Regions from separate parts of the Asanoa sp. NPDC050611 genome, predicted to be linked through region 4. Evidence: riboswitches for the same ligand, from Rfam matches in the RefSeq annotation. Region 4 holds a riboswitch; each other region holds the start of a gene.

Region 1 (4,984 bases), on a different contig from region 4:
CGCGCGGTCTGCGTCGGCGTCGCACCCCAGAGGTCCGGATGCAGGTCGCCGTTCGCCGCGCGCGTCTCCGCGAAGGCCGGGTGCGCGCCGAACTCCGCCGCCAACCCCGCCGACGTCTCCAGCGCCGTCAGCAGGATCTCCTCCTGGATCCGGGTCGACAGCTCACGGGCCTCGTCCGAGTCGAACGGCAGCCGCCGCGCGAAGAACACGTCCTGCAGCCCCATCAGCCCGAGCCCGACCGGCCGCCAGCGCGGGTTCGACGCCGCCGCCTGCACCGACGGGTAGTAGTTGATGTCGATGACCCGGTCCAGGAACACGACCGCGGTGCGCACGGTCGCGCGCAGCTTGTCCCAGTCGATCCCGTCGTCGGTGACGTGCGCGGCCAGGTTGACCGAGCCGAGGTTGCAGACGGCGGTCTCGTCGTCCGAGTTCACCTCGAGGATCTCGGTGCACAGGTTGGACAGGTGGATGGTGTTGCCGGGCGCACCGGTCTGGTTGGACAGCGCGTTGGCCCGGTCCTTGAACGTCATCCAGCCGTTGCCGGTCTGCGCGAGCGTGCGCATCATCCGGGCGTAGAGGTCGCGCGCCTTGACCGTCTTCACGGCCTTCTTCTCCGCGGCGCGGTAGGCCTCGTCGAACGCCTCGCCGTGCAGGTCGGGCAGTTCCGGCGCGTCGGTCGGGTCGATCAGGGACCACTCGCCGTCAGCCTCGACGCGGCGCATGAACTCGTCCGGGATCCAGTTGGCGAGGTTGAGGTTGTGCGTACGCCGGGACTCCTCGCCCGTGTTGTCGCGCAGCTCCAGGAACTCCTCGACGTCCGGGTGCCACGGTTCGAGGTAGACACACGCCGCGCCCTTGCGCCGGCCGCCCTGGTTGACCGCGGCCACGCCGGCGTCGAGCGTCTTGAGGAACGGCACGATCCCGTTCGACCTGCCGTTCGTGCCCCGGATGAGCGCACCCCGGCCCCTGATCCGGGACCAGGAGATGCCGATCCCGCCCGAGAACTTCGACAGCTTCGCGACCTGGTGGTACCGCTCGTAGATGGAGTCCAGCTCGTCGCGCGGCGAGTCGACCAGGAAGCACGACGACATCTGCGTGTGCCGGGTGCCGGAGTTGAACAGCGTCGGCGAGCTGGGCAGGTAGGCCAGGCTGGACATGAGCCGGTAGAAGCCGATCGCCTCCGCGGGGTTCTGCGACAGGCCGCAGGCCACGCGCAGCAGCCAGTACTGCGGCGTCTCCACCACCAGGCGGGTCTCGGGATGCTTGAGGAGATAACGGTCGGCGATGGTGCGCAGGCCGAAGTACTCGAACCGCCGGTCGCCGGTCGGGTCGACGGCGTCGTCGAGCTTGCGGGCGTTGCGGGCCACGAAGGCCGCCGTCTCGTCGCCGATGAGGCCGAGGCCGTGCGCGTACCGGATCGACTGGCTGAAGGTCGCGACACCCTGGCCGCGCACCTCCTTGTCCACATAGGCCGCCAGCAGCCGGGCCGCGAGGCGCGAGTACTGCGGCTCCTCGCCGGTCAGCTCGGCGGCCGTCTGGATCGACAGCTTGTCGAGCTCGGCGGTGGTGGCGCCGTCGTAGAGCCCGCTGATCGTCCGGGTCGCCACCCGCAGCGGGTCGACCTCGTCGAGGTCGCCGACCCACCGCTCGACCGCTTTGACGATCTTGTTGACGTCGACCGGCTCGAGGTCGCCGTTGCGCTTGCGCACGCTCATCACGTGCCGGCGCTGCTCCGGCACGACCTTCTCTTGCGTGACCGTCATGGTCCCCCTCCGCACGCTCGGTGTTCGGAAGGTCGTCGGACGCGCACGCTGACGCCGCCGGCCCGCGACGGCGGCGGCCCGGTGCTGACGTCGGCCGTCCCGCGCGGCCTTCGACCGCCGCACACCGGTGGGCGTGCGGCGCGCTGGCAGGTCTTCGGACTCGTGGGCGTCGTGCTCGTGCCTACTGGCCGTCGCTTCCCGGGCCGGGGCCCAGTGCTTCGTTGACGGCGTTCGTTCCCACTCACCGCTGCGGGGCAGTCCCGGCTTCGCACCGGGTTCCCTGTTGCCTCGACCGTCTTGTGGGGACGCTCGAACCAGCTGCGTGAGACACCATATATGGGTGCACCCTCGGTTGCGCAACACCAGATGTGGTGTCGGGCGTGTCGGGTTCGCGGATGCCGAACGTCACAGCCGCGCCCGGCGCGGCGCGCCCGCAGCGGCGCATCGCGACCGGTAGGGTGCCCGGCCCTCAGCGCATCAGCGCGGCGGCGACGGCAGCGAACGCGAGCAACGATCCGAGGCGAAGGGCCACCACCATGGCGGCGGCGAGTACGGTCGACCGGCTGGACCTGGCTTCCACGCCTCCACGCTCGGCCCGGGCCGGCGCCGGCGGCAAGCACCTTGACGCGTCCTTGACCGTGGAGCCGGTGATCCTGACGGTCCCTTGGCGCCGCCGGTCAGGCCCGTGGCGGCCCGGTCACCCATGTCCGGGACATGCGCTCGGAGCTACTGGCCAAGATCGCCTTACGCCTGCGCCGGGGCGTGGGCCTGGCCCGGCGACCGGGTGCTGCTGACCCGGCGGATCGAGAACGCCGCGGCCGCCCTGCGGTTCCTGGACGACATCGAGGCTGGACCGTGACCGCCCGTGCGCTTCGATGGGGCACGATGAGGCATGGCCAGTTCGTCAGCGGGCGCGAAGAAGGCGATGGTTCCCGTCGACGCCGCGGTGGAGTCGTTTCTCGCGGCCGTGGCCGACGAGCGGCGGCGCGCCGACGCGCGTACCCTCGTCGCGCTCATGGGTGAGATCACCGGTGAGGCGCCGCGCATGTGGGGTGCCAGCATCGTGGGGTTCGGGAGCTACCACTACCGGTACGAGAGTGGGCACGAAGGTGACGCGCCGCTGGCCGGGTTCTCGCCGCGCAAGGCCAACCTGGTGGTCTATCTGGTCGGTGGCTACCAGGAGCGGTATGCCAGGACGGTGGCCCGGCTCGGTAAGCACAGGACCGGCAAGGGCTGTCTCTATCTCAACCGGCTCTCCGACGTGGACGAGGGCGCGTTGCGCGAGCTGATCGAGCGCTCGGCCCGGGTGCATCGGGGTCAGGACTCCTAGCCGGCGCCGGGCACCCGTGGGCCAGCACCGGCGACCCGACGGGCCAGCACCGGGCACCCCCGTGGTCGAGCGGGGTGCCCGGTGCTTGCGCGGTCAGGCCGTGCGGCGTCGCCGTTGGAGTCCGACCAGGAGCAGGCCGGCCAGGGTCAGGCCGCCGCCGAGGCCAGCGAGCTGGAGCACGGACAGGCCGGCTACCCCCGGGCCCGTGACCGGCAGGCCCGCCGGGCACGTCTGAGCCAGGTCGAAGGTGCCGTCGGCGCCCGTGATCGTGGCCGTGGCGTTGATGATCGAGAACGGGTTGAGCAGTTCGCCCGACGGGCTCAGGCCCGCGGACGTACGGATCCACGCACGGTCGCCGACGATCGCGCGGTCGCTCGCGGGCGCCGTCGTGATCGTTTCGGTGACCGGGCCGCCCTCGGTCGCGAACTCGATCGTGACCGAGCGGAACTCACCCTGCTGCTGTGGGCGGGGCAGGGCGAAGACCCACACGTCCTCGCCGGCGAACGGGCCGCCGCCGAGCTTCGGGTCGCACTGGTGGACCGGGAACGCGGCCGCGGTCTGGCCGACGTCCGCCTGGTCGATTTTGATGGTCACCCCGGAGGCCGAGGCCGGCGCGGCGGTAAGGCCGATCACCACCGCAGCGACGGCGGCTCCGCCGAGGCGGGCGAGTACGGATATCGTCACAAGATCACCCCAACTGCTTGTTGTCTGGGTAAAGCTCATGAACGGGGCGCGACCCGCTGTCAGGTAACCACGTTGGACTGATCTTCACGTTCGTTATCGGTTGGTTCCGCCCGGTCGGCCATTTGCGATTTGTGACTGAAAATGCTGGTACGTGATGAGATGAACTGTGCGGAGCGGCGGGGAGGATCGGCGCGGCACCGCGGGAGTGACGCGTGCCCTCTACGTCACCGCGGCGCTGGTCGTGGTGACCGCCGGCATGCGCGCGGCGGGCGGCCTGCTCGGCCCGATCCTGCTGGCGCTGATCCTGGTCGTCACGCTCAGCCCGGTCCGCTCGTTCCTGGCGCGCTGGATGCCCGGCTGGCTCGCCACCGTGGTGCTGATCATCATCCTCTACGGCATCCTCGCCGCCGGCGTGTACTCGCTGGTCGCGGCCGGCATCCAGCTCGCCTCGATCGCACCGCGCTATTCGGACCGGGCCAGCGACATCATCGACTCGGTGCAAAAGTGGCTGCAGGAGCAGGGCGTCGAGGCCGACGACGCCCAGCAGCTCGTCACCCGGATCGACCCGGGCACGCTGGCCAACATCGCGCAAACAGTCGCCGGCGCGGCGTTCTCGCTGCTCACGGACGTGGTCTTCCTGGTGACCCTGCTGCTGTTCATGGCGGTCGAGACCGGCGGCTACCCCAGCCGGATGGCCCGGGCCGACCTGGTCCGCCCATCCCTGACCCGGGCGTTGCGCCAGTTCGTCAGCGGCACCCGCCGCTACCTCGTGGTGTCCACGATCTTCGGCCTCGTGGTAGCCATCTTCGACGGCATCGCACTGTGGATCCTCGGCATCCCCCTGGCCGTCCTGTGGGCGGTGATCGCCTTCGTCACCAACTACATCCCCAACATCGGCTTCGTCATCGGCCTGGCCCCACCGGCGGTCCTCGCCCTCCTGGAAGGCGGCGTCGGCCTGATGGTCGTGGTGATCGTCGTCTACAGCGTCATCAACTTCGTCCTGCAGTCGATCGTCCAACCGAAAATCGTCGGCGACAGCGTCAACCTCTCGGTCACGGTCACGTTCCTGTCGCTGATCTTCTGGACCTTCATCCTGGGCGGCGTGGGCGCTGTGCTGGCCGTCCCCCTCACCCTGCTCGCCCGCGCACTGCTGGTGGACGCGTCCCCGGGCACCCGCTGGGTCGACCTGTTCCTGGCAGGCGGCGGC
Region 2 (4,984 bases), on a different contig from region 4:
CCTCGTCGAGGGCGGCGTCGGTGTCGCCGAGCGGCCGGTCGAGGTCGACGGCGTCCACCAGGCCCTGCAGGTCGGTCAGGCTCGCGCCCGAGTAGGGGCGGCGCACGGTGCGTACGCGTTCCGCCACGGCGGCGGCGGCACGCGCGACGTCGTGTTGGAACGTCGCCACTGTGGACCGGCCGAACAGGTGTGGAGTTGGGGCCTCCAACACGACCTCCCTTTAGGTTAGCCTTGCCTAACTCGGGTCAGACGTTACCTGGAGGGAGCGTGAAACGGAACTGGGACTCGGTGGTTCTGAAGCCTTCGGTCGAAACGACCTCCTGATCGGTCGCCGGTATGGTGGCCATTCATGAAGATCATTGGAGTGGGGTTCGGGCGCACCGGCACCGTGTCGTTGCGCGCGGCCCTCGAGCGGCTGGGCGCTGGCCCGTGCCTGCACATGCAGGTGCTGCGGGACGGCGCACAGGCGCGCGCGGGCGCACACTGGCAGCGCGTGGCCGACGGCGCGACCGTCGACTGGCACGAGGTCTTCGCCGGCTGGGAGTCCACCGTCGACTGGCCGGCCTGCAGCCGGTGGCGGGAGATCTGCGCCGCGTTCCCGGACGCGCCCGTGCTGCTCAACTGGCGCGACTTCGACGGCTTCTACCGCAGCTGCGAGCGCACCATCTGGGCGGTCCGCCAGGCGGCCCGGGCCGGCACGCTCGGGCCCCGGCCGGACGGGCTCGTGCCGCCGCCCGCCTTCCGGCACGTCATCGAGCGGCTGATCTGGCAGGGCGACTTCCAGGGGCGGTTCGCGGACCGGGCCTGGATGGAGCGGATGTACGCGGACCGGATCGCCGCCGTGCGCCGGGAGATCCCGGCCGGGCGGCTCGTGGAGTGGCGGCTCGGCCAGGACGGCTGGGAGCCGTTGGCGCGTGCCCTGGGCGTACCCGTGCCGGATGAGCCCTTCCCGCACCTGCACGACACCGAGGAGTTCCGCGTGCAGGCCGGCCTGGGTCACTCGGCGACGTAAGGACGGCCGAGGTCGCCGATGACGCGGAGGAACTCGAAGCTGTCGGCGGTGTGCGAGCCGGGCTGCGGCCGGAAGATGACGAGCCGCTGGCCGGTGCTCTCGCTGCGGACGAAGTCGCACTGCACGTCCAGGCTGCCCGCGCGGGGATGGACGATCAGCTTGCGGGTGCTGTGCAGCGGTGCCACCTGCATGTCGGTCCAGTACCGGGCGAACTCCGGGCTGGCCGCCTCGAGGTCGGCGACGAGTTGCGCCACGACCGGGTCGGTGCCACGGCGGGCGGCGGCGGCCCGCAGGTCGGCGACGTAGCCGCGGCCCAGCGACTCGTGCTCCTCCGGCGCGTTCAGGGCGCGGGACTCCGGGTCCGTGAACCACCGCCAGATCACGTTCCGCGACCGCTCGTCGCCGTCGGTCCACCGGCCGAGCAGGGCCCGGCTCAGGGCGTTCTGCGCGAGCGTGGTGGTCAGGTCGTCCATCACGTGCGCCGGCACGTCGTCGAGCGCGTCGAGCAGGAACAGCAGCGCCGGGTCGACGTACCCGGTGACGGTTCCGGGGTTGGGTGCGGCGTAGCCGGCGAGCCGGTAGAGGTAGTCGCGCTCCTCGACCGACAGGCGCAGCGCCCGGGCCAGCGCGCCGAGCAGGGCCTCCGACGGCGTGCCCGCGCGGGACTGTTCGAGCCGCTCGTAGTAGTCGACGGACAGGTTGGCGAGCAACGCCACCTCTTCCCGGCGCAGCCCGGGGGTCCGGCGCCGGCCGCCCGACGGGATGCCCACGTCGGACGGCCGCAGCGCCTCCCGGCGACTGCGCAGGAAGTCGCCCAGCTCCCCGCGTGCCACTCTTGCCTCACTTGTCGATCGCGGCCATGGCCTGGGGCGTGTAGCGATTGCCGGCCGCCGCCCCGACCGGCACCGCCGCGCTCAGCTCCGCCAGCACGGCCGGCGTCAGCCCGATCCCCGCCGCGGCGACGTTGGCTTCGAGGTAGCCGCGGCGCTTGGTGCCCGGGATCGCGGTGCTGCCCTGCCCCAGCACCCACGCTAGTGCGAGCTGGGCCGCGCTGACGCCCGCCCGCTCCGCGACGGCGCGGATGCGGTCCACGAGCACCAGGTTGCGTTCCAGGTTCCCCTCGGCCATCCGGGGCCAGGTGCGGCGGAAGTCGTTCTCCGGCAGGTCGGCGACCGTACGGATGTCGCCGGACAGGAAGCCCCGGCCCAGCGGCGCGTAGGCCACGAAGCCCACACCCAGCTCACGGGTGGTGGCGAGCACCCCGTTGACCTCGACGTCCCGGCTGAACAGCGAGTACTCGGTCTGCACCGCCGACAGCGGCGCGGTGGCGTGCGCGCGGCGGATGCTCCGCGGCGCGGCCTCGCTGATGCCCAGGTAGCTCACCTTGCCCTCGGCCACCAACTCGCCCAGGGCGCCGAAGCTCTCCTCGACCGGCACCGCGGGGTCGACCCGGTGCAGGTAGAGCAGGTCGATGTGGTCCACGCCGAGCCGGCGCAGCGAGCGCTCGACCGCCGTCCGCAGGTATGCCGGCCGCCCGTTCGCGTACCCGACGAGCTTGTCCTCCTCGTCGAGGGTCACGCCGCCGACCTTGGTGGCGATGACCGCCTCGTCCCGCCGGCCCGCCAGCGCCCGGCCGAGCAGCCGCTCGGCGCCGCCGAGGCCGTAGAAGTCGGCGGTGTCGAACATGGTCACGCCGAGGTCGAGCGCGCGGTGGATGGTGGCGGTGGACTCGGCGTCGTCGCGGGTGCCGTACGCGGCGGTGAGGCCGAAGGTGCCGAGTCCTTCGACGGACGCGGTCAGGCCCTGCCGGCCGATCCCGTGTGTTCGCAATGTCATGCGGTCCACCGTGCCGCGCGGCGGAGGCGTTATCGGCGCCCCGGTTATCCCCGGTCCGCGAGGGCGACCTTGCGTCAACTGTCGAGCAGGTCTCACGCGGTTGACACCCCGGCAAGGCCGACCGTAGCGTCCGGGTCAACGTGACGACGGTAGGAAGCCGGTGCAACTCCGGCGCGGTCGCGCCACTGTGACCACGCTTGCGCGTGGGAGTCAGACCCTCCGCCGTCACCGAAACCCGTCGTGGGACGCGTGATCCCGAGGAGGTTCGTTTCGTGTCCAGCATCTCGTCTTCCGCCACCCCCCGCCCGGCCGTCCAGCCGGTGGCCATCCCGTGGCGTCAGCTCCAGCCCTGGCTCCTGTTCGGCGCCGTGCTCGCGATCGCGCTGCTCTACTTCGTCGGCACCGAGCAGGGCGTATTCCACGTGATCGGCGGCAGTGCGGTGCACGAGTTCGTGCACGACGGCCGCCACCTGCTCGGCTTCCCCTGCCACTGACGGGCGGGGCGGTCGTGCTGTCCCCCCGTTCGTTGCTGATCCGCGGCATGCTGGTGGGACTGGCCGCCGGCGTGCTCGCGTTCCTGTTCGCCTACTTCGTCGGCGAAGGCCCGATCGACGCGGCGATCGCGTTCGAGGAGGCCCATTCCGAGGTCGTCGGTGAGCCCGAGCTGGTGAGCCGGGCCGTGCAGAGCACGCTCGGCCTGCTCACCGCCACGCTGATCTACGGCGTCGCACTCGGCGGGATCTTCTCGATGGTGTTCGCCGCGGCGTACGGGCGGCTCGGCCGGCTCGGCCCGCAGGCGACGGCGGCGCTGGTCGGCCTCGCCGGCTTCGTCACCGTCGCGCTGGTGCCGTGGCTGAAGTACCCGGCCAACCCACCCGCCACCGGCTCCGAAGACACGATCGGCCGGCGTACGTCTTTGTATTTCCTGATGCTGGTGATCGCGCTCGCCTCACTGGCGCTCGCGGTCTACATCGGACGGTCGCAGGTGGCCCGGTTCGGCACGTGGAACGCGGCCGTCCTGGGCGCGCTGGCCTTCGTCGCCGTCGTCGCGGTGGCGCAGGTCCTGCTGCCGTCGATCGAGGAGATCCCGGAGGGCTTCTCCCCGCTCGTGCTGTGGAACTTCCGACTCGCGTCGCTCGGGACGCAGGTGGTCGTCTGGTCCACGCTCGGCCTGGGCCTCGGTGCCCTCGTGGAGCGGAGCCTGCGCCGCGAGGCCGTGCTCACCGCGTCGGCCTGACCGTCCGGCCGGCCGCCGCCCTCAGTGGTGGTGGTCGGCCGGATGCGTGTGCGGCACCTGCGCGGCGCCGACCGCGTGCTCGTGGAACGGCAGCGCTATCCGGTACTTGCACGTGTCGCAGTTGGCGCGGATGTCCCCGCCCAGTGCCTCGTGGTAACGCTCGACCACGATCTCGGCCAGGCCGGCGCAGTCACCGATCACGTCGGCGGTGGTGACGTCGCCGCCGCGCGCGTCCGCCCACTCGGCCGCCTGCGCGGCGACCCGGCGCGGCAGCACGCCGGTGAAGAGGAAGTAGGGGAGCACGACCACGCGGCCGGCGCCGAGCGCGCGGCACCGGTCGAGGCCGGCCAGGACGCCGGGTTCGGCCAGTGAGACGAACGCGTACTCCACGCCCGCCACGTCGGTCGTCTCGGCCAGCAGGCGGGCCACCTTGGCCACCTCGGCGTTGGCGTCCGGGTCGGTCGAGCCGCGCCCGACCAGCAGCACGGTGGTCTCCGGTCCGGCGGCCGCCAGCCGTTCGCGCAGCAGCGCCAGTACGCCCGGGTGCGGGCCGAGCGGCCGCCCGTAGGCGAAGGTCAGCCCGGGATGGCGCGCCCGTTCGGCGGCCAGCGAACCGGGGATGTCGCCCTTGGCGTGCCCGGCCGCGACCAGCATCAGGGGCACGCACGCCAGCCGCCGCACGCCGGCGCGGACGAGCTCGGCGACCGCCTCCTTGACCGGCGGCGGGGACAGCTCGATGAAGCCGCCCGCGACGGGCACGTCGAGACTCCGGCCCACCCGGGCCACGAAACGGCGGAAGTCGTCCGCGCCCTCGGGGTCGGTGGTGCCGTGGCCGGCGATGAGCAGGGGAGTGGTCATGCGAGCGGGTCTCCGTACAGCAGGGCGTTGACGGCGGCGGC
Region 3 (4,984 bases), on a different contig from region 4:
CGAGCATCCCGAAGGGGAGCTTCATCCACGACCTCCGATGTCGAGCATATTTTCGATGGGATGATCAGCTTGGCATGGAATCGCGCAAAGACCCATATTGATATGACCATGCATCGGGTGGTGAGGTTCGACCATCGTTCCTCCACCAACCCCCTGGAGGTCATGCATGGCCATCCGTCCGGTCCGGCGTCGCACGTTGACCGCACTGGTCAGCGTCGCTGTCGTGGGCCTGCTCGTCGCCTCGGCCAACCCGGTCGCGGCGCACAAACCGGCGCCCGGTGGCGGCACCGCGGCGACCTCGGCCGAATACCGCGTGCTCGGCCCGAAGACCCTCGCCGACCGCAACGCCGTCGCCGGCACCGGCGCCGCGATCGACTACGTCGAGCACGGGGTCCTCAACGTCACCGCGACCGGCACCGAGGCCGCCGCCATCCAGCGGCTGGGCTTCACGCTGGAGAAGGTGACGCCGCCGGCCGCCAGCGGCGGGCCGACCACGCTGGCGTTCCCGCCCGCCGACTCCGCCTACCACGACTACGCGGAGCTGACGGCGGTGGTCAACCAGGTCGTCGCGGACCACCCGTCGATCGCGCGGAAACTCTCGATCGGCAGCTCCTACGAAGGCCGCGACCTGATGCTCATCAAGATCTCCGACAACGTCAACCTCGACGAGGCCGAGCCGGAGATCCTGTTCAACTCGCAGCAGCACGCCCGTGAGCACCTGACCGTCGAGATGGCCATCTACCTGCTCAACCTGTTCACCGACAACTACGGCACGGACTCCCGGATCACCAACATCGTCAACAGCCGCGAGATCTGGATCGTGCCGACCGTCAACCCCGACGGCAGCGAGTACGACATCGCCACCGGCTCCTACCGCAGCTGGCGCAAGAACCGGCAGCCCAACTCGGGCTCGTCCAACGTGGGCACCGACCTCAACCGCAACTGGGGCTACAACTGGGGCTGCTGCGGCGGTTCGTCGGGCACGACCAGCTCCGAGACCTACCGCGGCCCGTCGGCGTTCAGCGCGCCCGAGACCGCCCGCCTGCGCGACTTCGTCAACAGCCGGGTCGTGGGCGGCGTGCAGCAGATCAAGGCCAACATCGACTTCCACACGTACTCGCAGCTGGTGCTCTGGCCGTACGGCTACACCACCGCGAACACGGCGACCGGGATGACGACGGACGACTACAACACGTTCGCGACGCTCGGCCAGCAGATGGCGGCGACCAACGGCTACACGCCGGAGCAGTCGTCGGACCTCTACATCACCGACGGTGACAGCCTCGACTGGCTGTGGGCGACCCACAAGATCTGGGCGTACACCTTCGAGATGTATCCGGGCTCGGCCAGCGGTGGCGGCTTCTACCCGCCCGACGAGGTGATCCCGGCGCAGACCAGCCGCAACCGGGAAGCCGTGCTGATCCTGTCCGAGGCCGCGGACTGCCCCTACAAGGTCATCGGCAAGCAGGCACAGTACTGCGGCGGTGGCGGCGGCACGACGGTCTACTCCGACACCTTCGAGACCGCCACGGGCTGGACCACCAACCCGAACAGCACCGACACCGCGACCAGCGGCCAGTGGGTGCGCGGTGACCCGGCGGCGACCACGTCCAGCGGTGCCAAGCAGCTCGGCACCACGGTCAGCGGCACCAACGACCTGGTCACCGGCGCGGCGGCGGGCACCGCCGCGGGCGACTTCGACGTCGACGGCGGCGCGACCAGCGTCCGCTCGCCGGCCATCACGCTGCCCGCGAGCGGCACGCTGACGCTGAGCCTGTCGTGGTACCTCGCGCACGGCTCGAACTCGTCGTCGGCCGACTACTTCCGGGTCAGCGTCGTGCACAACGGCGGCACGACGGCCGTGTTCAGCCAGGCCGGCGCGGCCAGCAACCGCAACGGCGCCTGGGCGGTGGCCAACGCCAACCTGTCCGCGTACGCCGGGCAGTCGGTCCGGATCCTGATCGAGGCGGCCGACACGTCCACCGCCAGCCTGGTCGAGGCGGGCGTGGACGACGTCCGAATCACCCAGAGCTGAACAGTCACGTCACCGGCGTCCCGCGCCCACGAAGCGGGGCGCCGGTGGCGTACCTAACGGGAACTCCCGACCATGGTGACCATTGGGTTACCGTGCTCCCGACCGACCGCAGCGAAGCCGGTGTGAACCCGGCGCTGTCCCGCAACTGTGATGCCCCTTCTGTCCGCGAGGGGACAAGCCAGGTCGCCTGCCGAGGTCGCGAACCAGCGCTCTCGAGGAAGGGCGCCTCGCGGGCGGGCGGAACCCTGTCGGCGAAGCACCAGACCTCGACCGACAGGAGGCATCCATGCGATATCAGGCCAGGCTCGTCCTCGCCGCCGCACTTGGCGCGGCCCTCGCGCTCGCCGGATGTGGCGACGGCGGCGGCACCGAGAACGGCGGGACCCCGCCCAGCCAGGACGTCAGCGCCACCGCCGACTTCCCGGTCACCATCGGCAACCTCACGGTCGCGGAAAAGCCCACGAAGATCGTCGCGCTGTCGCCGACCGCGACCGAGGTGCTCTTCGCGATCGGCGCCGGCCAGCAGGTGAAGGCCGTCGACGACCAGTCCAACTTCCCGGCCGAGGCCCCGAAGAGCGACTTGTCCGCGTTCCAGCCCAACGCCGAGGCCATCGCCGCGCAGGAGCCCGACCTGGTCGTGCTCTCCAACGACATGAACAACGTCGTCGCACAGCTGACCCAGTTGAAGATCCCGGTATACGTCGCGCCGGCCGGCAAGACACTCGACGACACGTACAAGCAGATCACCGACATCGGCGCGATCACCGGCAACCGGCCCGCCGCCGAGGATCTCGCCAAGCGGATGCGCGAGGACGTCGACAAGCTCGTGGCCGACGTGCCGAAGCGCGCCACCAAGCTGACCTATTACTACGAGCTCGGCCCCGAGCTCTACTCGCTGACCTCGAAGACCTTCGTCGGCTCGCTGTTCGCGCAGCTCGGGCTGGAGAACATCGCCGACGCGGCCGACGCCGACGGCAGCAAGGGCGGCTATCCGCAGCTCTCCGCGGAGGCGCTGGTCAAGGCCGACCCCGACCTGATCTTCCTGGCCGACACGGTGTGCTGCAAGCAGAACGCCGACACGGTCAAGGCCCGCCCCGGCTGGTCCGGCATCACGGCCGTGAAGACCGGGCAGATCGTCGGCCTCAACGACGACGTCGCCTCCCGGTGGGGGCCGCGCACGGTCGACCTGCTGCGCCAGATCGTCGACGCGGTGGCGAAGGTGCCGGCTTGAGAGCTCCCGGCGTACGGTGGCCGTGGCTCGTCGGTGGCGTCGTCGCCGTCGTGGTCGCGGCCATCGCCGGCCTGGCGTTCGGCCCGGTCTCGTTGCCGCCCGGCGGGGTCGCCGCCGAGCTGCTCGACCTGATCCCGGGCGTCAATCTCCACAGTGGGTTGTCGGAGCGCGACGCGGCGATCCTCCTGCAGCTGCGGCTGCCCCGGGTGGTGCTGGGCCTGCTCGCCGGCGCGATGCTCGCCCTGGCCGGCGGTTGTTACCAGGGCGCGTTCCGGAACCCGCTCGCCGACCCGTACCTGCTCGGTGCGGCGGCCGGTGCCGGGCTCGCGGTCACCGCGGTGGTGGCCTTTCGGGGGTCCGACATGGACATCGGGTCGCTGCCGGCGGGCGTACCCCTGGCGGCCTTCGCCGGCGCCCTGGTCGCGGTCGCGCTCACCTATCTGCTCGGCGTCGCCGGCCGGGACCGCACCCCGGCGTCGCTGATCCTGGCGGGTGTCGCGGTGTCGGCGTTCCTCGCCGCCGGGCAGACCTATCTCATGCAGCGCAACGCCGACGACATCCGGGCCATCTACTCGTGGCTGCTCGGCCGGCTGGCCACGAACGGCTGGCACGAGGTGAAGCTGCTGCTGCCGTACGCCGTCGTCACCACCGTCGTGGTGCTCGCCCTGCGCCGCGAGCTCGACGTGCTGTCGGTCGGCGACGACGAGGCGAGCGGCCTGGGCCTGCACCCGCAGCGGTCCCGCTACATCCTGATCGCCGCGGCCTCGCTCGGCACGGCCGCCGCGGTCTCGGTCTCGGGCCTGATCGGCTTCGTCGGGATCGTCGTGCCGCACATCGTGCGGATGCTCGCGGGCGGCAGCTACCGCGCGATCCTCCCGCTGTCGATGCTGTTCGGCGCCGCCTTCCTGGCCCTCGCCGACCTGGCCGGCCGGACCTTCGCGGCGCCCGCCGAGATCCCGATCGGCGTGGTCACCGCGTTCGTCGGCGGCCCGTTCTTCGTGCTCGTGCTGCGCACCGCGAAGCGGGTGATCACTTGAGCGAGCGAAGCGAGCGCAGCCGGCTCGGCGCACCGTGTTCCTGCTCCGGCGACCGGAGGGAGGCGGCGGCATGAACGCGGCGATCGAGGTCCGGGACCTGCACGTGACCCTCGGCAGGACGCCGATCCTGCGCGGCATCGACCTGTCGGTCGCGCCGGGTGAGTGGGTCGCGGTGATCGGACCCAACGGCGCCGGCAAGTCGACGCTGCTGCGGGCGATCGGCGGCCTGCTCCCCGCGGGTGGTGCGGTGGCCCTGGTGGGCACGCCCATCGAACGGCTGCGCCGCCGGGCCCGGGCGCGCACGGTCGCGACGGTCGCGCAGTCGCCGGTCGTACCACCGGGGATGTCGGTCTTCGACTATGTGCTGTTGGGCCGGACCCCGTTCGTCTCGCTGCTCGGCCGGGAGTCCGCGGCGGACCTCGCCGCGGTGCGCGCGCTGCTGGACCGGCTCGACCTGACCGGCTTCGGCGACCGCGAGCTGGACACCCTCTCCGGTGGCGAGCGGCAACGGGTCTTCCTGGCCCGGGCGCTGGCGCAGGAGCCGTCGCTCCTGCTGCTCGACGAGCCGACCAGCGCGCTGGACATCGGCCACCAGCAGGAGGTCCTGGAGCTCGTCGACACGTTGCGCCGCGACCAGGGGCTGACCGTGGTCGCGACGATGCACGACCTGTCGATCGCCGG
Region 4 (4,984 bases):
CCCGGACGCCGGGGCGGCGACCACGATGCGCGGCGTGGCTACCACTCGATGCCCTGCTGTCCCTTGCGGCCGGCGTCCATCGGATGCTTGACCTTGCTCATCTCGGTGACCAGGTCGGCCGCCTCGACCAGCGCCGGCGCGGCGTCCCGCCCGGTGACGACGACGTGCTGGTTGCCGGGCCGGGCCCGCAGTGCCGTCACCACCTCGGCGACGTCGACCCAACCCCATTTCATCGGGTACGTGAACTCGTCGAGCACGTAGAACCGGTACCGCTCGTCGGCCAGGTCCCGCTTGACCTGCGCCCAACCCTCGGCGGCCTCGGCGGCGTGGTCGCGCTCGTCGCCCGGCCGGGCCAGCCACGACCAGCCCTCGCCCATCTTGTGCCAGGTCACCGGCGCGCCGGCCCCGGTGGCCGCGTGGTGTGCGCCGAGCGCCCTGAGCGCCGACTCCTCGCCGACCTTCCATTTCGGACTCTTCACGAACTGGAAAACGACGATCGGCCAGCCGGCGTTCCAGGCGCGCAGCGCCATCCCGAACGCGGCCGTCGACTTGCCCTTGCCGATGCCGGTGTGCACCGCGAGCAGCGGTTGCCGCCGCCGTTCCCGGGTGGTCAGCCCGTCGTCGGGTACCCGTTCGACCCTGCCCTGCGGCATGCGCTCACACCGCCCTGATCGTGGCGGCGGACAGAGCCGCGAGCGGGAGGTACTGCGCGTCCAGCGCGCCGGCCAGCGTGCGGGCCATGCCGAGCCGGACCGGGCCGGTCTCGCAGTCGACCACGACGCTGGGCACGCCGGCCAGGGCCGGCGCGACCGTGCGCGGGTCGGGCCCGCGGGTGTGCCGGCCGTCGGTGACCACGACCAGCAGCGGGCGGCGCAGCGGGTCGCGGCGGCGCTCGCCGGCCAGCGTGCGGGCGGCGGCGGCCAGGCCCGCGGCCAGCGGCGTGCGCCCACCCGTGCGCAGGTCCGCCAGGCGGCGCACGCCGACCTCGTGGCTGGCCGTCGGGCGCAGCACGGTCGTGGCGTCGGTGTCCCGGAACGTGATCATGCCCACCGTGTCTCGCCGCTGGTAGGCGTCGCGAAGCAGCGAGAGCACGGCGGTCTTGACGGTGGCCATCCGGGCGCGGGCGGCCATCGAGCCGGAGGCGTCGACCACGAACAGCACGAGGTTCGCCTCGCGTCCGATGTGGACGGCCTCGCGCAGGTGGCCGTGTTCGATCGCGACCCGGCCACCGCGGTGGTCGCGGGCGGCGGCGAGCACGGTGTCCGGCAGGTGGACGGCGCCGATCCGGCCGCGCGGGGCCCGGGAGCCGGCGACCCGGCCGCGGCCGGCGTAGGCGGGCGAGCGCCGTCCACTGTGGCCGTGGCGGCCGCGCGAGCGGGCGGTCAGCGTCCGGGTCCGGTACGCCGTGCCGACCGGTTCGGCGATCGCCGGCGGGGGAGTGGCGGGTGCGGCGCCCGGCCGGTCCTCGGCGTCGGGCGTGGCGGCGTCGGGCGTGGCGCCGTCGCCAGGGCCCCCGTCCTCCGGCCGCGGGTCGTCGGGACCGGGACCGCGCCCGCCGCCCGGGCCCGCGTCGTCGTCCGGCTCCGGCGGCGGTTCCGACGCGCCGGCCTGGTCCAGCGCGTCGTCCAGGGCCTGCTGGTCGGCGCCCGGCGGGTCGAACGGGTCGCGCCGCCGCCGGTGCGGCAGGGCGAGCCGGGCGGCGTCGTCGACCTCCTGGTCGGTGACCACGGCCCGGTCGCGCCAGGCGGCCAGTGCGACCGCCGTGCGGGCGATGACGATGTCGGCGCGCAGCCCGTCGACGCCGTACGCCAGGCAGATCCGGGCGATCCGGTCGAGCGCGGCGTCCGGCAGGGTGACCTTCGGCAGCCGCGCCCGGGCCGCCACGATCCGCTCGGCCGTGGCCGCGTCCGCGTCGGCGAACCGGGCCGCGAAGCCGTCCGGGTCGGCCTCGTAGGCCAACCGGCGGCGGACCACCTCGGCCCGGTCGGCGGGCTCCTGCGGCGCGCCGACCTCGACCACGAGGCCGAACCGGTCGACGAGCTGCGGGCGCGGCTCGCCCTCCTCCGGGTTCATCGTGCCGACCAGCAGGAAGCGGGCGGCATGCCGCAGCGAGACGCTGTCGCGCTCGACGAACGCGCGCCCCATCGCAGCGGCGTCCAGCAGCAGGTCGACCAGGTGATCGGGGAGGAGGTTGACCTCGTCGACGTAGAGCACGCCCCGGTGCGCGGCGGCGAGCAGGCCCGGCTCGTACGCCTTCGTGCCCTCGGTCAGGATCCGCTGCACGTCGAGCGTGCCCACGACGCGGTCCTCGGTGGCGCCGACCGGCAGTTCGACGAGCCGCGACCGGCGCACGCTCTGCGCGACGCCGGCGTGTGGACCGTCGGGGCAGGACGGGTCGGGCGCCGCCGGGTCGCAGGCGAACCGGCAGCCCGGCACCACCGCGATGTCCGGCAGCAGCGCCGCGAGGGCGCGCACCATCGTCGACTTCGCGGTGCCCTTCTCGCCGCGCACGAGCACCCCGCCGATCACCGGCGAGACGGCGTTGAGCAGCAGGGCCTGGCGCAGGTCGGCCAAGCCGACGACGGCGGAGAACGGGTACGCGGCGGTCATTGTGCGTGCCGGCGCGACGACATGGCGCAATCCCTTCCGCGGGTGTCCACGCCCGCGACGGTTCGACGGCGAGCGGCCGAGTGTCCTGGCTCCCGGATCGACGCTCCCCCTCGGCCTTCCAACCCCTTGCGGGCCGTGACCAATCGGGTGAGGGTTCGCTCCCCGGTGACAGTGGCGGGACCGCCCCGGAATCGCACCGGGTTCCTCCGCACCGCTCGTTCAGACATGCTGACCCACCGAAGCGGGCCGCGTCAAAGGGAGTGAGATTACGCTCCCTCTGTGCCCCCAAGGCGCCTGGTCCTTCGGACGGCGCACAGCAAGAGTCAAGACCCCTCGAGGTCACCCTCCGTCCGCAGATACTCGGCCTTCAGCGCATCGATCGTCTCTTCCCGCGGGGCGGCCCACAGACCGCGCTCGGCCGCCTCCAGGAGTCGTTCCGTGATGCCGCGCAGGGCCCAGGGGTTGGACTTGTCGAGGAACTCGCGCACCGACGGGTCCAGGACGTAGGCGGCGGCCAGCTGCTCGTACATCCAGTCGTCGACGACGCCGGCGGTCGCGTCGAACCCGAAGAGGTAGTCGACGGTCGCGGCGAGCTCGAAGGCGCCCTTGTAGCCGTGCCGGCGCATCGCCTCGATCCAGCGCGGGTTGACCACGCGGGCCCGGAACACCCGCTTGGTCTCTTCCGCCAGTGACCGCGTGCGGACCTCGTCCGGGCGGTGCGAGTCGCCGATGTACGCCGCCGGGTCGCTGCCGCGCAGGGAGCGAACCATCGCCACCATGCCGCCGTGGTACTGGAAGTAGTCGTCGGAGTCGGCGATGTCGTGCTCGCGGGTGTCGACGTTCTTGGCCGCCACGGCCATCCGCCGGTAGACCGTCTCCAGGTCGCCGCGCGCCGCCCGGCCGTCCAGCCCGCGACCGTAGGCGTAGCCGCCCCAGACCGCGTACACCTCGGCGAGGTCACGGTCGTCGCGCCAGTTCCGGGCGTCGATCAACGGCAACAGGCCGGCACCGTACGCGCCGGGCCGGGAACCGAAGATCCGGGTGGTCGCCCGCCGCCAGTCGCCGTGCTCGGCCTGGTCGGCCAGGGCGTGCTGCCGCACGAAGTTGTCGGGCTCGTCCAGCTCCGCGACGGCGGCGATCGCGTCGTCCAGCAGGGCGATCACGTGCGGGAAGGCGTCGCGGAAGAAGCCGGAGATGCGCACCGTCACGTCGATCCGGGGCCGTTGGAGCTCTGCGCGCGGCACGATCTCGAAGCCGGTGACGCGGCGGGACGCGTCGTCCCAGACCGGCCGGGTGCCGATCAGCGCGAGCACCTCGGCGATGTCGTCGCCCTGGGTCCGCATCGCGCTCGTGCCCCAGACCGTGAGCCCGACCAGGGCCGGCCAGGTGCCGGTGTCTTCACGGTGCCGGGCCAGCAGCGAGTCGGCCAAGGCGCGGCCGACGTCCCAGGCGTTACGCGACGGGATCGCCTTCGGGTCCACGGAGTAGAAGTTGCGCCCGGTCGGGAGCACGTTGACCAGGCCGCGGGTGGGGGAGCCGGACGGACCGGCGGCGACGTAACCGCCGTCGAGGGCGTGTGCCACGGCGGTGATCTCGTCGGTGGTGGCGGCCAACCTGGGCACGACCTCGGTGGCCGCGAACTTCAGCACGTCGACAACCGAGCTGCTTCCGACGCCTGGACTTACAGTCGGCACGGCGGACCCGAGCCCGGCCGGGGCCGGCGTGGTCCCCAACACCTCGGCCGCGACGATGGCTGCGGCGTCCGGAGCCCAGGCGTGGCCTTCCATGGCGATCACCAGTCGGCGGGCGACGTCTTCCAGGGCGTCGCTGTGCAGCGCGGTGTCGTCGAGGCCCAGGCGGGCGGCGAGCGCCTCGCGCAGGCCCGGCAGGGCGCCGCGGCGGCCGCCCCAGACCTGGCGGGCGCGCAGGATCGCCAGCACCATGTCGACCCGGGCCTCGCCGGCCGGCGGCGCGCCCAGGATGTGCAGGCCGTCCCGGATCAGCGAGTCCTTGATCTCGCACAGGTAGCCGTCGACGTGCAGCACGAAGTCGTCGAACTCGTCGTCGCCCGGCTGGTCGCTGACGTGCAGGTCGTGGTGCAGCTCCGCGGCGTGGATCAGGGTCCAGATCTGCGCCCGCAGGGTGGGCACCTTGGCCGGGTCGAGCGCGGCGACCGTGGCGTACTCGTCGAGGAGCTGTTCGAGGCGGGCCATGTCGCCGTACGTGTCGGCGCGGGCCATCGGCGGCACCAGGTGGTCGACGATCGTGGCGTGGCCGCGCCGCTTGGCCTGGGTGCCCTCGCCGGGGTCGTTGACGACGAACGGGTAGACCAGCGGGAGGTCGCCGAGGACCGCGTCGGGCGCGCACTCGCCGG

What was found. A riboswitch is a leader RNA that binds a small molecule or an ion and turns the genes downstream of it on or off. The one in region 4 is predicted to bind cobalamin.
Region 1: another riboswitch for cobalamin. It lies ahead of AB0H87_RS25385 (ribonucleoside-diphosphate reductase subunit alpha); the one in region 4 lies ahead of AB0H87_RS25705 (VWA domain-containing protein).
Region 2: another riboswitch for cobalamin. It lies ahead of AB0H87_RS35405 (CbtB domain-containing protein); the one in region 4 lies ahead of AB0H87_RS25705 (VWA domain-containing protein).
Region 3: another riboswitch for cobalamin. It lies ahead of AB0H87_RS04160 (ABC transporter substrate-binding protein); the one in region 4 lies ahead of AB0H87_RS25705 (VWA domain-containing protein).

Annotation. Positions count from the first base shown of each region.
Region 1 covers NZ_JBFAIU010000183.1:5,231-10,214, reverse strand. Annotated here, with positions in the region: gene AB0H87_RS25385 (ribonucleoside-diphosphate reductase subunit alpha) at 1-1,763, opposite strand, end outside; cobalamin riboswitch at 1,891-2,097, opposite strand; gene AB0H87_RS25380 (hypothetical protein) at 2,467-2,622, shown strand; gene AB0H87_RS25375 (DUF1801 domain-containing protein) at 2,656-3,093, shown strand; gene AB0H87_RS25370 (hypothetical protein) at 3,187-3,777, opposite strand; gene AB0H87_RS25365 (AI-2E family transporter) at 3,944-4,984, shown strand, end outside.
Region 2 covers NZ_JBFAIU010000373.1:758-5,741, reverse strand. Annotated here, with positions in the region: partial or broken gene AB0H87_RS35425 (aspartate aminotransferase family protein) at 1-187, opposite strand, end outside; gene AB0H87_RS35420 (sulfotransferase family protein) at 350-1,012, shown strand; gene AB0H87_RS35415 (helix-turn-helix transcriptional regulator) at 997-1,845, opposite strand; gene AB0H87_RS35410 (aldo/keto reductase) at 1,853-2,848, opposite strand; adenosylcobalamin (AdoCbl) riboswitch at 2,989-3,077, shown strand; gene AB0H87_RS35405 (CbtB domain-containing protein) at 3,121-3,342, shown strand; gene AB0H87_RS35400 (CbtA family protein) at 3,357-4,085, shown strand; partial or broken gene AB0H87_RS35395 (sirohydrochlorin chelatase) at 4,173-4,943, opposite strand; gene AB0H87_RS35390 (precorrin-8X methylmutase) at 4,940-4,984, opposite strand, start outside.
Region 3 covers NZ_JBFAIU010000014.1:21,670-26,653, reverse strand. Annotated here, with positions in the region: gene AB0H87_RS04170 (hypothetical protein) at 1-25, opposite strand, end outside; gene AB0H87_RS04165 (M14 family zinc carboxypeptidase) at 167-2,035, shown strand; cobalamin riboswitch at 2,103-2,245, shown strand; gene AB0H87_RS04160 (ABC transporter substrate-binding protein) at 2,322-3,266, shown strand; gene AB0H87_RS04155 (iron ABC transporter permease) at 3,263-4,303, shown strand; gene AB0H87_RS04150 (ABC transporter ATP-binding protein) at 4,374-4,984, shown strand, end outside.
Region 4 covers NZ_JBFAIU010000187.1:4,206-9,189, reverse strand. Annotated here, with positions in the region: gene AB0H87_RS25715 (cobyrinate a,c-diamide synthase) at 1-45, opposite strand, end outside; gene cobO (cob(I)yrinic acid a,c-diamide adenosyltransferase) at 39-653, opposite strand; gene AB0H87_RS25705 (VWA domain-containing protein) at 658-2,610, opposite strand; cobalamin riboswitch at 2,668-2,875, opposite strand; gene cobN (cobaltochelatase subunit CobN) at 2,934-4,984, opposite strand, start outside.